DNA from 3 places in the Streptococcus cameli genome. Region 3 is predicted to be linked to each of the others. Evidence: predicted binding sites of a transcription regulator. Region 3 holds the regulator's gene; each other region holds the start of a gene.
The links. Region 3 encodes CtsR, which represses protease genes until heat stress. Its sites were predicted from a motif close to TTGGTCAAAAAAGGTCAAANA; they were not measured.

Region 1: ACVR1I_RS05925 (ATP-dependent Clp protease proteolytic subunit) is a predicted target of CtsR. The motif match lies at 1,867-1,887, and genes of this name have one in related genera.
Region 2: ACVR1I_RS08450 (ATP-dependent Clp protease ATP-binding subunit) is a predicted target of CtsR. The motif match lies at 2,407-2,427, and genes of this name have one in related genera.

What each region holds. Positions count from the first base shown of each region.
Region 1 covers NZ_JBRUIM010000002.1:97,288-101,527, reverse strand. Annotated here, with positions in the region: gene ACVR1I_RS05935 (ABC transporter substrate-binding protein) at 1-772, opposite strand, end outside; gene ACVR1I_RS05930 (YlbG family protein) at 860-1,132, opposite strand; gene ACVR1I_RS05925 (ATP-dependent Clp protease proteolytic subunit) at 1,234-1,824, opposite strand; gene upp (uracil phosphoribosyltransferase) at 1,939-2,568, opposite strand; gene ACVR1I_RS05915 (sugar O-acetyltransferase) at 2,655-3,209, opposite strand; gene ACVR1I_RS05910 (YbgA family protein) at 3,301-3,675, shown strand; gene ACVR1I_RS05905 (MalY/PatB family protein) at 3,707-4,240, opposite strand, start outside.
Region 2 covers NZ_JBRUIM010000004.1:116,574-120,813, forward strand. Annotated here, with positions in the region: gene ACVR1I_RS08445 (NUDIX hydrolase) at 1-4, opposite strand, end outside; gene ACVR1I_RS08450 (ATP-dependent Clp protease ATP-binding subunit) at 144-2,375, opposite strand; gene ACVR1I_RS08455 (DUF1797 family protein) at 2,590-2,820, shown strand; gene ACVR1I_RS08460 (amino acid ABC transporter permease) at 2,930-3,619, shown strand; gene ACVR1I_RS08465 (amino acid ABC transporter ATP-binding protein) at 3,612-4,240, shown strand, end outside.
Region 3 covers NZ_JBRUIM010000003.1:109,629-113,868, reverse strand. Annotated here, with positions in the region: gene ACVR1I_RS07345 (ATP-dependent Clp protease ATP-binding subunit) at 1-1,161, opposite strand, end outside; gene ACVR1I_RS07340 (CtsR family transcriptional regulator) at 1,163-1,615, opposite strand; gene ACVR1I_RS07335 (thioredoxin family protein) at 1,782-2,135, shown strand; gene ACVR1I_RS07330 (FAD/NAD(P)-binding protein) at 2,224-3,687, opposite strand; gene tsf (translation elongation factor Ts) at 3,876-4,240, opposite strand, start outside.

The DNA.
Region 1 (4,240 bases), on a different contig from region 3:
CCATTTCACGTGCTTGCTTGGTAATCAAACCAGCTTCAGTGTAATAACCAGGAATCACAAGAGCATCAAAGTCTTTGTCCTTGATTTTTGTCAAAGCTGCTTGGAAATCTTTGTCACCTGCTTGATAGGTTTCTTCTACAACAATCTCACCTTTGTAGGCTTCTTTGAAGGCTTTGGTAATTCCTTTTGCATAGTCACTTGAATTGTCTGAATAGAGAACAACTTTTTTCGCAGATAAGTTACTACTTGCATAAATAGCCATTACTTGCCCTTGGAAACTGTCTTGGAAGGTGGAACGGAAAACATAGTCATTCACTTTACCGTCTTTCGCAACTGTTAAGCTATCTTGCGTTCCAGATGGTGTAATCAATGGTACAGCCGCTTGCATAATAGCTGGAGTTGCCGCTGCTGTGGCACCTGATGTCGCAGGCCCAATCACCACATTGACTTTTTCTTCTGTTACCAAATTGGTCGATACCGTCGCAACTTCTGAATTCTCAGACTTATTGTCCTTGGTTACAACTTCTAATTTTTTGCCATCAACACCACCTGCTGCATTGATTTCTTCAACAGCTAAGTCAGCCCCATTTTTTTCTGCTTGACCATAGGCTGCAACAGCTCCTGACAACTCTAGGTTGTAGCCAATTTTAATAGTCTCCCCCACTGTGGTTCCTTCAGCAGTTGTGTTACTAGATGGTGCGGCACCACAGGCTGCTAAAAAGGCTACCGAGGCAAGGGTTAATACGCCTGCTACAATTTTTTGATGTTTCATAAGAATCTCCTTACATCTTTCTTAAAAGTAATACTGTTCTAATATACTGAATTATCAGAAAATTGTCAACAAAAAAAGAAAACTTTTTTAAATAATAACGTTTTCTTTTTCATCTCGGTATAAATTTCCCACAAAATTTTGGTCAATATCTTTCACAAAGGACGGCAAAATTTTCTTCACAAATCGTTCTTTTTTCAAATTTTTGATTAAAGCCTCTGCCTGATTTTGGTCAACATACAAGAGAACATAGCGCATTCGCTTAGAATGATAAACCAAATCCCCATGCTGATGTAACTTTTTGGCATCCCGATTGTAATGAAGGTAGACAGTTAAACATGTTCTTTCTTTTTTTTCAAACATTCTTACTCCTCTTTCTTTCCGATCTTCTTCATTATATCATAGAAGAGGATTTTAGAAAAACGAAAAAAAACTGAAACACAGTGGTTTCAGTTTGAAATAACTTATTTGGCGTCGGCTGGATTCATGATTTTATCAATAAAACCGTAAGCCAAGGTTTCTTCAGCGGTCATCCAATAGTCACGCTCGGCATCTTTATGGATCTGTTTCACCGTTTTACCAGAATTATCCGCTAGGATTTTCTCTAATTTATGACGGGTTTTTAACAAATGCTCCGCAGCAATAGCCATATCGGTTTGCTGGGTACCACCACCCGTACCACCCATCGGTTGGTGAATCATGTATTCAGCATTTGGCAACATGAAACGTTTGCCCTTGGCACCGCTTGATGCGATGATGGTTCCCATAGAGGCTGCTGTCCCCATGACAATGGTTTGCACATCAGCCTTAATGAAATTCATGGTGTCCACAATCGCAAGACCTGCTGATACAGATCCTCCTGGTGTGTTAACATACAAGTAGATATCTTTGGTTGGATCTTGAGCATCTAAGAACAAGAGCTGAGCAATGATGGAATTGGCCATATTGTCTTCAACCGTCCCTGTCAACATGATAATGCGATCTTTTAATAAACGAGAATAAATGTCATACGAGCGTTCGCCACGACTGGTTTGTTCAATAACTACTGGAATCATAAACAATCTCCATTTCAAATTTTATGATACTATTATAATTTTTTGGTCAAGAAAGGTCAAATAAAAAGTGTCCTTCATTAAAAAAAGGTGCTGAGCACCTTTTAACTACATTATTTATTTTGTACCAAACAAGCGGTCACCGGCATCTCCTAGACCTGGAACAATGTATCCATGCTCATTGAGCTTTTCGTCAAGAGCCGCTGTGTAGATATCGATATCTGGATGAGCTTCTTGCAGTGCTTTGACCCCTTCAGGAGCTGCTACAAGAGCTACAAATTTAATATTGGAAGCTCCGCGTTTTTTCAGCGAATCAATCGCCAAGATTGCCGACCCACCAGTTGCTAACATTGGGTCTACAACAAAAATATGACGGCGATCAATGTCCTCAGGTAGTTTTACTAAGTATTCAACAGGTTGCAATGTTGTTTCATCACGGTACATACCAATATGCCCAACTTTTGCGGCTGGTACAAGACTCAATAGGCCATCTACCATTCCAATCCCTGCACGTAAAATTGGAACAATCGCTAATTTTTTACCAGCAATTTGTTTTTGGACAGTTGTTGTGATTGGTGTTTCAATTTCCACATCTTCAAGTGGCAAGTCACGTAATACTTCATATCCCATCAACATCGCAATTTCATCAACTAGTTCACGAAAGTCTTTGGTGGATGTATCTTTCCGGCGTAAAATAGATAACTTATGCTGGATAAGTGGATGTGAGATGACTTGGAATTTTCCCATGGTAAAACCTCTCTTTATTGTTTTTTCTATTTTACCAAAAAATTAGGAAAAATGCTTGTTTGAATACAAGAAATTTTGCTGATTTTTTAGTCTTCGATCTCTTTAATGATACGCGCAGGATTGCCAGCGATAAGAACATTATCTCCAAAAGATTTTGTAACCACAGAGCCTGCCCCCACTACAACATTGTCTCCCAAGGTGACCCCAGCTAAAATCATAGCACCACCACCTATCCATACATTGTCACCGATGGTAATGGGAGCCCCGTATTCCGGCCCAGCAATTCGCTCACTGGCTTTAAGAGGGTGTAACGGTGTGTAGAATTGAACATTCGGTCCCAGCATGGCATTGTCCCCAATCGTGACCCGACAGGTGTCCAAGATCATCAGATTAAAATTAGCAAAGAAGTTTTTACCAACTGAGACATGGCAACCATAATCCATGGTTAAGGGGGCTTCGATATAAAGATTGTCACCTGTCTGCCCCAGCCATTCTTTCGCAATTTTTGTTCGAGTCTTCCCATCTGTCTCTGCCGCATTAAAGGCCTTTCGGTAGTCTCTTGCAGCCTGTCTGAGTGCCACCAATTCCGGATCTCCTGCGTGATAGAGTTGTCCTGCCAACATCTTTTCTCTTTCAGTCATAACTTCCTCCTTTTTCTTTATTATAGCACGAACTATCTTTCTATTCGTTATTTTTTCTGATCTATGCGATAATAGACGAAAGGAGAAAACCATGCGCGCATTTCAAAAAGATTGGGCTTACCATAAATACTGGGTCATGGGGCATTCACAAGCCCACTACAATGCCTTACGCCTCTTATTCAAGGGTAATGATTGGTCTCAAGAAAAAGCAGAGCAGTACCAACAGTTACTAAAAGAAGCTGGTCAACTTTCACCCAGCAAGGCGACACTAACCACCAGTTACCAACACATGTGGGGCTACTTTAAGAAAAAAGCCAGTCCAGAGGAGAAAGAGACCTATAAATTTCTGATTGAGGCTGTGAGGCCTAAAAAAGATGACTTGAAGCCCTTTATTCTCCAACTCATCGACAAATACCAGCCGGCTTACTTGGTCCGCTCCAAATTTTATGACGACAAAGGATTTTAAAAAGGTTGAGAATGATTCTCAACCTTTTTTATTATCCAAATACGGCGACAATGCGTTTGCAGGCCTCTTGAACAGTTTCTAATGGTGTCGCTACATTCAATCGGGCATGGAGCTTGCCCTCTTTCCCAAAGGCAATTCCATCATTTAAGACAACCTTAGCCTCTTTAAGCAACTTATCATGCACCTCATTATGGCTTAAGCCATAGGCTGAGAAATCCAGCCAAATCAAATAGGTCCCTTCTGGTTTCATGACCTTTATCTGGCTGTTTTGTTCAAGGTAATCAACTGCATATTGAATATTTTTCTCCAAAACAGTCTTCAACTCTTCTAGCCAAGGTTTTCCAGTCCGCAAGGCTACTTCTGTCGAAATCAGGCCAATGGTTGGAATTTCATGTTGGTTGTTGGCCAACTGACGGTCGTAAAAAGCTTTCCGCAAGGCTTCATTTTCAATAATGGCAAAACTATTTTTCGTACCTGCAATATTAAATGTCTTGGTGGCAGAGCCAAGGACAATGGTAAAGTCTTTAAAATCTGGTGATACCGTATTGAAACTATGGTGCTGGTT
Region 2 (4,240 bases), on a different contig from region 3:
CCATAGTATTCACCTTCACATTTATTATGGTTATTATACTAAAACTCTTGTAAAAATGCTACTAAAATCGTTAGAAAATTCAGTTAATATATTTTTCCTATCTTATTTCAAAAAAACAGTTGGCTCAATGCCGACTGTCAGACTTATTTTGGAGCAGGTTTGATGACAATGTTTCCATTTGAGGTCATAACAGCTCGTAATTTTTTCTCATTTGGATTTTCCAAATAGAAATCGGTAATGGCGTCTTCAATCTGGTCTTGGATAGTTCGACGAAGTGGGCGGGCACCCATTTTTGGATCATAGCCCAGGTCGACCAATTTTTCTTTGACCTTGTCGGTAACATGGAGGTGTAAGTCGTTAGTAGCTAGGCGCTCATTGACATTTTCTAACATGAGATCTACAATTTTCAGCAAGTGTTCTTTTTCCAAGGCCTTGAATTCAATGATACCATCAAATCGGTTCATAAATTCAGGGCTAAAGAAATCACCCAATTGTCCCAAGACGGAGTTAGTCCGGCCTTCAAGGGTAGCCCCAAAGCCGACTGAAGCTTCGCTCTTGCCTGTTCCAGCATTAGAGGTCATGATAATAATGGCATCTTTAAAGCTGACCGTTCGACCTTGTCCGTCTGTTAGTCGACCATCGTCTAAGACCTGCAAGAACATGTGCATAACGTCTGGATGGGCCTTCTCCACTTCATCCAAGAGGATAAGAGAGTAAGGATTGCGGCGAACTTTTTCCGTCAATTGTCCGGCTTCCTCATAGCCAACATAGCCCGGAGGCGCTCCGACTAATTTAGCGACGCTGTGTTTTTCCATGTATTCAGACATGTCAAAACGGATCATGCTATCGGCTGAACCAAAAAGTTCAATGGCCAACTGTTTGGACAATTCTGTTTTTCCGACACCGGTTGGCCCTACAAAGAGGAAGGAGCCGATTGGACGGTTTGGTGCACCTAAGCCGACACGGTTACGTCGAATAGCCTTAGCGATTTTGTCAACGGCTTCATCTTGCCCGATAACAGATGCCTTGAGATCTCGCGCCAAGTGGATGAGTTGTGATTGTTCTTTCTCTTTTAAATCACCAACAGGAATATTGGTTTTTTGTTCCACAATGGCTTCGATTTCTTTTTCCGTAATAAGGGGAATATCTTCCTCGTTGAGACTCGTTTTTTGCATTTCCTTGTACTTGGCAATTTGGTCGCGGTAGTAGGCTGCTTTCTCATAGTCTTCGTCACGAGTGGCTTGGGCCTTGCGGTTTTCAGCTTCAACCAGGCGTTGGTCGATTTCTTTTGGATCAACAAAATTAAGGGTTAAGTTCATTTTTGAACCGGCTTCATCCAACAAATCAATGGCCTTGTCTGGTAAGAAGCGGTCTTGGATGTAGCGGTTGGAGAGGTTTGCAGCAGCCTCGATGGCCTTATCCGTGTAGCGAACATGGTGGTAGTCTTGGTACTTACTTTGGATTCCTTTGAGAATAGTAATGGTTTCTTCCACACTTGGTTCATCAACCTTAACTGGTTGCATGCGTCGCTCAAGGGCAGCATCTTTTTCGATAATGCGGTACTCGTTGAGGGTAGTCGCACCCACCAGTTGCAGTTCTCCTCTGGCAAGAGCAGGTTTCAAGATGTTACCGGCATCCATATTGCCATCACCGGCAGCACCAGCTCCAACAATTTCATGGATTTCATCGATAAAGAGAATAATTTCTTTGCGGTTGCGGATTTCTTCCATTAGTTTTTGCATCCGCTCTTCAAATTGGCCACGGATACCAGTACCTTGCACTAGACTGACCACATCAAGGCGGTAAACTTCCTTGCTTTGCAATTTATTTGGAACATCGCCATCGACAATCTTTTGGGCCAGACCTTCGACAACGGCTGTTTTTCCGACACCAGGTTCTCCAATAAGTACAGGATTGTTCTTAGTGCGGCGGTTTAGGATTTCAATGACGCGGGTGATTTCCTCATCTCGGCCAATCACGGGGTCAATATCTCCACGGCGGGCAATTTCAGTAATGTTGATACCGAACTCATCTAGAATCCCCTTGCCTTGCTGCGGTGGTTGTTGCGGTCCACGTCCGCCTCCTTGTTGGCCACCCCCACCTTGGCGACCAGATTGTGTTGGTGGCGTTTGATCGGGTCTGCGGCCTGCAGGACTATTGCCAGGGAAGCCACCGATTTGATTAAAGAACTCACTAAACGGATCCATATTGTTTGGATTTCCAATATCGCCCAATCCTTTTAAAATAGCGTTGTCTGGATCTGTTTTCATGATTTGGTAACAGTTGTGGCAAAGATCAATTTGTTGTTTTTTTCCATTTAGATTCGTATAAAGATGAATGGTTGCATCGTTGATATGGCAATTGTGACAGAGCATAACCTACCTCTTTCTTTCATCGAATAATTATTTGGTCAATAAAGGTCAAATATAATTCAATTATAACAATTTTGATGGAAAATGCAAGAATCTGAGTTCATTTCTGTATTTTTCTTCAAAAAAATCAGTGGAAGCCTGCTTTACATGCTTTCTCTAAAGACATTTTTAGGAAAATATGGTAAACTGATTATATAAAACAAATAGGAGAAGAGACATGGAATCACATTTGGTGAGAATTATCAGTCGTTTAGAAGCAATGGCGAGTGATGGTGGTACCTTGAAACGCAATTTTGAACGTGAAGGTGTTGTTGTTGCAGAAGTTGCATACAGTTACGATGAAGAAAATGGTTCTGTATTTACATTGCGTGACGTTGCTGCTCGTGAGACATATACATTTGATAGCATTGATTTGATCGCAATGGAAATTTATGAATTGTTGTATTAAGATAGAAAAGCGGTTTTCGCTTTTTTATTTTGTATATTTTGTCGATTTTGTTGCATTTTTATTCAAAGATGGTATAATAGTCCCTATCTGATAAAATGGGAGTGTAACAATGAATTTTTCTTTTTTACCCAAATTTTGGGGTTACTTTAATTATGGTGCCTTGGTCACGATTTTAATTGCTGTTTGTGTGGTTGTTTTAGGCAGTATTTTAGGTGTTATCTTGGCTTTTGCCCAACGTAGTAAATACAAGCCTGTGTCATGGTTGGCTCAAGTTTATGTATGGATTTTTCGTGGGACACCGATGGTTGTTCAAATCATGATTGCTTTTGCAATGATGCGAATTGCAGCGCCGACATTTAAATTAGGGATTCTGTCGGTTGATTTGTCGCGTTTGATTCCGGGTATCATCATTATTGGTATGAATTCGGGTGCTTATGTGAGTGAAACGGTCCGGGCGGGTATCAATGCGGTTGCTAAGGGGCAATTGGAGGCGGCTTATTCGCTGGGGATTCGTCCAAAGGCGGCAATGCGTTATGTCATTATGCCACAGGCGATTAAAAATATTTTACCTGCCCTGGGAAATGAGTTTATCACCATTGTCAAGGATAGCTCGCTCTTGTCAACAATTGGGGTTATGGAGTTGTGGAATGGTGCGACAACAGTACAGTCTACAACTTACATTTCATTGACACCGCTCTTATTTGCAGCCTTGTATTACCTGATTTTGACTAGTATCTTAACCTTAGGTGTTCAAGCATTTGAAAAACAGTTAAATAAAGGAGAAAAAGCCAATGTCTGAAGCCATTATTTCAATTCGAAATCTGCATAAATATTTTGGAGAAAATGAAGTTTTAAAGGGGATTGACTTAGATATTTACCAAGGAGAAGTTGTGGTCATTATTGGCCCTTCTGGTTCAGGGAAATCAACCTTCTTGCGGACCATGAACTTGCTAGAGGTGCCAACAGATGGCGTGATTACCTTTGAAGGTGTAGACATCACGGATAAGAAAAATGATATTTTTAGCATGAGAGAAAAAATGGGCATGGTTTTTCAACAGTTCAACCTTTTTCCCAACATGTCTGTGCTAGAAAACATTACCTTGTCTCCGATTAAGATCAAAGGAATTTCAAAAACGGAAGCAGAAGCTAAAGCTTACGCTTTACTCGATAAAGTCGGTCTGCCAGACAAAGCGACGGCCTACCCTCAAAGTCTTTCGGGAGGTCAGCAGCAACGGATTGCCATTGCGCGTGGTTTGGCGATGGATCCAGATGTTTTATTGTTTGATGAGCCGACCTCAGCTCTTGACCCAGAAATGGTCGGAGAAGTATTAGCTGTTATGCAAGACTTGGCCAAGTCCGGCATGACCATGGTTATTGTAACCCATGAAATGGGCTTTGCCAAGGAAGTAGCAGATCGTGT
Region 3 (4,240 bases):
ATAAGATGCTTTCAAACCCTGTAAAATAGCAATGCTGGTTTCCACGCTTGGCTCTTCAATCGTGACTTTGGCAAACCGACGCACCAAGGCTGCATCTTTTTCAATGTGCTTTTGGTATTCTTCTTGTGTTGTTGCACCAATTGTCCGAAGCGTTCCACGAGCTAGGGCCGGTTTTAAAATATTGGCAGCATCTAAGGTCGAATCAATTCCTGAACCAGATCCCATGATGGTGTGCAATTCATCGATAAACAAGATGACCTTGCCATCTTCTTCAATATCGTTGATGATGTTGTTCATGCGCTCTTCGAAATCCCCACGAAAACGGGTTCCTGCAATCACATTCATCAAATCCAATTCCAAAACACGCATTCCTTTTAGACTGACAGGAACAGCGTCGGCAGCTACTTTCTGAGCCAAACCAAGGGCCAACGCCGTTTTTCCGACACCTGAATCACCAACTAAAACAGGGTTATTTTTGGTTTTTCGGGACAAAATTTGAATCATTCGTGAGATTTCCTCCTCACGTCCGATGACTGGTTCTAAAATTCCCGCTTTTGCAAGTGCTGTTAAATCACGGGTATAGTCCTCCAAACCACCGCTTTGTGGCTGAGGCATCCCTCCCATCATACTGGCCATGGACGGCTTTTGCCCTCCATTGCCTTTTAAAGCTACACGAATGGCCTTGATGTCCTCTTTTGAAAAACCAGCTTTTAATTCTAGATTTTTACGAAGATCGGCATATTTAAAGGAGTCTTCCTTACCCTCAAAAGTAAACCCAACCTTGTCTAAAATTTGGGCAGCAGTTGATCTACGGTCTAGTAAGATCGCATAGAAAACATGTTCTGTTCCTAATCGCTGTGCTTTTACAGCAGAGGCAATCTTCTTTGCCGCCTCTTCTACTTCTTCCAATCGCTTAGAAACTGGTAACACTGTACTGGCTCCCATCGCTTCATCATAACTACGCTCCGTTACTGCAAACGTCGCCTGTTCAAACTCATCAATATCCTGATGAAAATCCGCCAAGGCAGCACCTGCAATGGTATCATGATTAACCACAAAGGCCAATAATAAATGCCAGGTCTCTAAGTACTGGCAAGAATACCGTTGTGCAATTAGTTGAGCATCCGCATACACACGTTGCAATCCCATTGAAAATTCCATTCTACTCCTCTTTCCTATCCAAACGCCGCAAAATTTGCCGCATCATACGTGCACGAATCTGACTCGCTTCCAGTCCTAATACGTCTTCTGCTCCAGTTGCTAACAAAATATTTCCCTCGCGCTCGGTCATCAATTTCTCATCAAATAACAACTGCAAGATATCTGAATAGACCGCCCAAGACAGACTCTCTCCCAAATTTTCAAGCAGGTCATGGACCAATTCATGCTTGTCAGAAAACGTGATGCGCCCAATCCGAATATAGCCACCACCACCACGCTTACTTTCTACAATGTAGCCTCTACTGGCCGTAAATCGTGTCTTAATCACATAGTTAATCTGGCTCGGCACCACTTCGAATCGACTCGCCAATTCACTTCGTTTTAATTCAGCCACATTGACACGCTCTAAAATCGATTTGATGTGCTCTTCAATGTAATCCGATGTGTTTTTCATACAAACCCCTCTCTTACTGACTATTATTGACTATTATAGCATTCACAACTCTTTTTATCAAGAAATTGCCTTTTTACCACAAGATAGAAGCGTAGCAAATTTTTGCAATATCATTAGCTTTTCATTATACTTACAGAGTAATGCAAAAAACGATTGGAGAACAAAAATGTCAACAGATTTTATGACCATTGCCCAAGATTTTCAAGCGGTATCACCAAGTGAAGCCCGCAAGCTGTTAGAAGCAAAAGATGGCGCTATTCTCTTTTTGGGACGCCATACCTGCCCATACTGCATCCGCTTTATTCCAAAATTAGCTACTGCAGCAAAAGCTGAAAACTGGACCGTTTATTTCTTGCACACACAAAGTCCTGCTTACTCTGCACAAGAAATTGCGGACCTTCGCAATGAATACAATGTTCCAACAGTACCAGGACTACTCCATGCCAAAGCAAATGGCGTAGAAGTACGTTGCGATAGCTCTCTGTCTGTAGAAGAAATCATCGATTTTATCCAAGCATAATTGGACAAGAGAATAAAAAGTACAGAGGCCTAAATCTCTGTACTTTTTAATTGGTCAAAAAACAAATAGGGGGCTTCTCTCTCAAAAATCAATCTCTATCGAATTTTTTTCTTTGACTAGCCTGAACTGCTCTATCTGCCATTTTTTGAATTTTAATTGTAGAATTATTTTGGTAGATAAGGCCATTGATCAATTCTCCATGAGCATAGAGATTAGAAACGGTTCCAAAACGTGGCGAAATAACTTTAGCAGAGTCAACAAGCACACTAATCCCACCTTGAGCGTCAATTTGAATAAAGCCATCATCCAACATTTGTTTCAAAAGCGGAGTGGCATTTTCCTGATTGTCAGGCTTGAGATGGTACCCTGTCGCATTAACCACAAAGTCGACCACACGTGTCTCTTGCTGATTTTTGATTCCGATCGCAAACCCTTGTTCCAAGGATTCAATGTCCACCACTTCTTTCAAAATAGTGAGTCGACCATCCTCTTCCGCTGCTATGAGATCACGCGCTGAGTCTTCTGGCATTGGATTACGGAGATTCACAATATGCTTTTGATAAACCCTCTTATAGGCTTCTCGATCTGAATCTGACAACAAAGGCCAAAGATCCGTAAACCAATCGGCCACACGTGAAGCCAAGTGTTGCAATAAATATAGTTGTTTCGGATAGCTATCCGCTAGACGAAGACCTTCGATTCCTGGTTTTAAATAGGTCGAACAGGCCTGGTTCCAGTTTTCAAAACCAAGAGCTGCTAATTCACTCTGAAACAAGGTCTCAAATTGTGTAAAAGAGAAGTCTTTCTTCTGGCGTAATTCTTCAAATTTGGCATCTATCATGACTGTCCAACTGGGCTGCTGCCCCCCCATAATGCGAACCGTTGGGAAATAATTTGATCGTGAAAATACAACTACTTTGATTTTCGTCTGATGGAGCAACCATTTCAGGACATCAACAGCTGCTAATCCCATTCCAACCACAGCGACTGTTCTATTCTTCTTGATTATCTCTTCCAACGAATAAATGGGATAAGGATTGGCAATATAGCAAGGATTCCCCTCCAACTTATAAGGATCGATGGTTGGCAACTCACCACAAGCTAAATGAATCTCATCAAAAACCCAAGGCACTCTCTCGCCTTCGACTTCTACTTGCCATTGTTGACTTTCAGAAAGGTAGTGGATCTGCTCCACTCGTTTTCGAACTAGCCTTGCCTGTATCTGTGCCATAAGGGACTCCCCTCGGTCCTTCATGTACTGCCCATACAGGCTCCGACTAACATAGGGATGACCAGTATCATAGCCATTTTCTCTCATCCAATCCGTAAAGTCATTCATATTCCGATAATCGAAGGAAATGTCATCAATCGGCGAATTGATCAAAGCCATCTCCACGTCTTCTTGAAAAGGAATCCCCCGTCCAAAATGATCCGAATCATCAAAACAAACAATCGTTAGTGTTTCTTGTTCATCTTTAGGCAATTGAGAAAAGGCCAACAGTACCGCAAAACCGCTGACTCCCATTCCAATAATTCCAATCGTCTTTGTCATGTCTAAATTCTCCTTGATCCTATCATATCACAAGATACACCCCTTGTCTGAAAAAGACTTGAAAAGATGTTGAGAATACCAATCTACATTTTACTCACTATCAGTGTAATCCTATTAAAACAAATTGATTTTCAATACAAAGCAAGGACAAAAAAAGACTAGGAACCTTCCTAGTCTTCATTTATTGATTAGTTGTTCAAAGCTGCGGCCATTGTTGCTGCAACTTCTGCTTCAAAGTCATTTGAAGCTTTTTCAATACCGTCACCAACTTCAAAACGTTTGAAGTCAACTACTTTAGCACCCACTGAATCAAGGTAAGCTTCAACTGTCTTGCTGTCATCCATGATGTAAACTTGTGCAAGAAGTGTGTATGCTTGGTCAACTTGAGTGTTGTCAAGCAAGAAGCGGTCCATTTTACCTGGAATGATTTTGTCCCAGATTTGTTCTGGTTTGCCTTCAGCAGCCAATTCAGCTTTGATCGCTTCTTCGGCTTCTGCAATCACAGCGTCTGTCAATTGAGCTTTTGAACCATATTTCAACAATGGCAATGCTG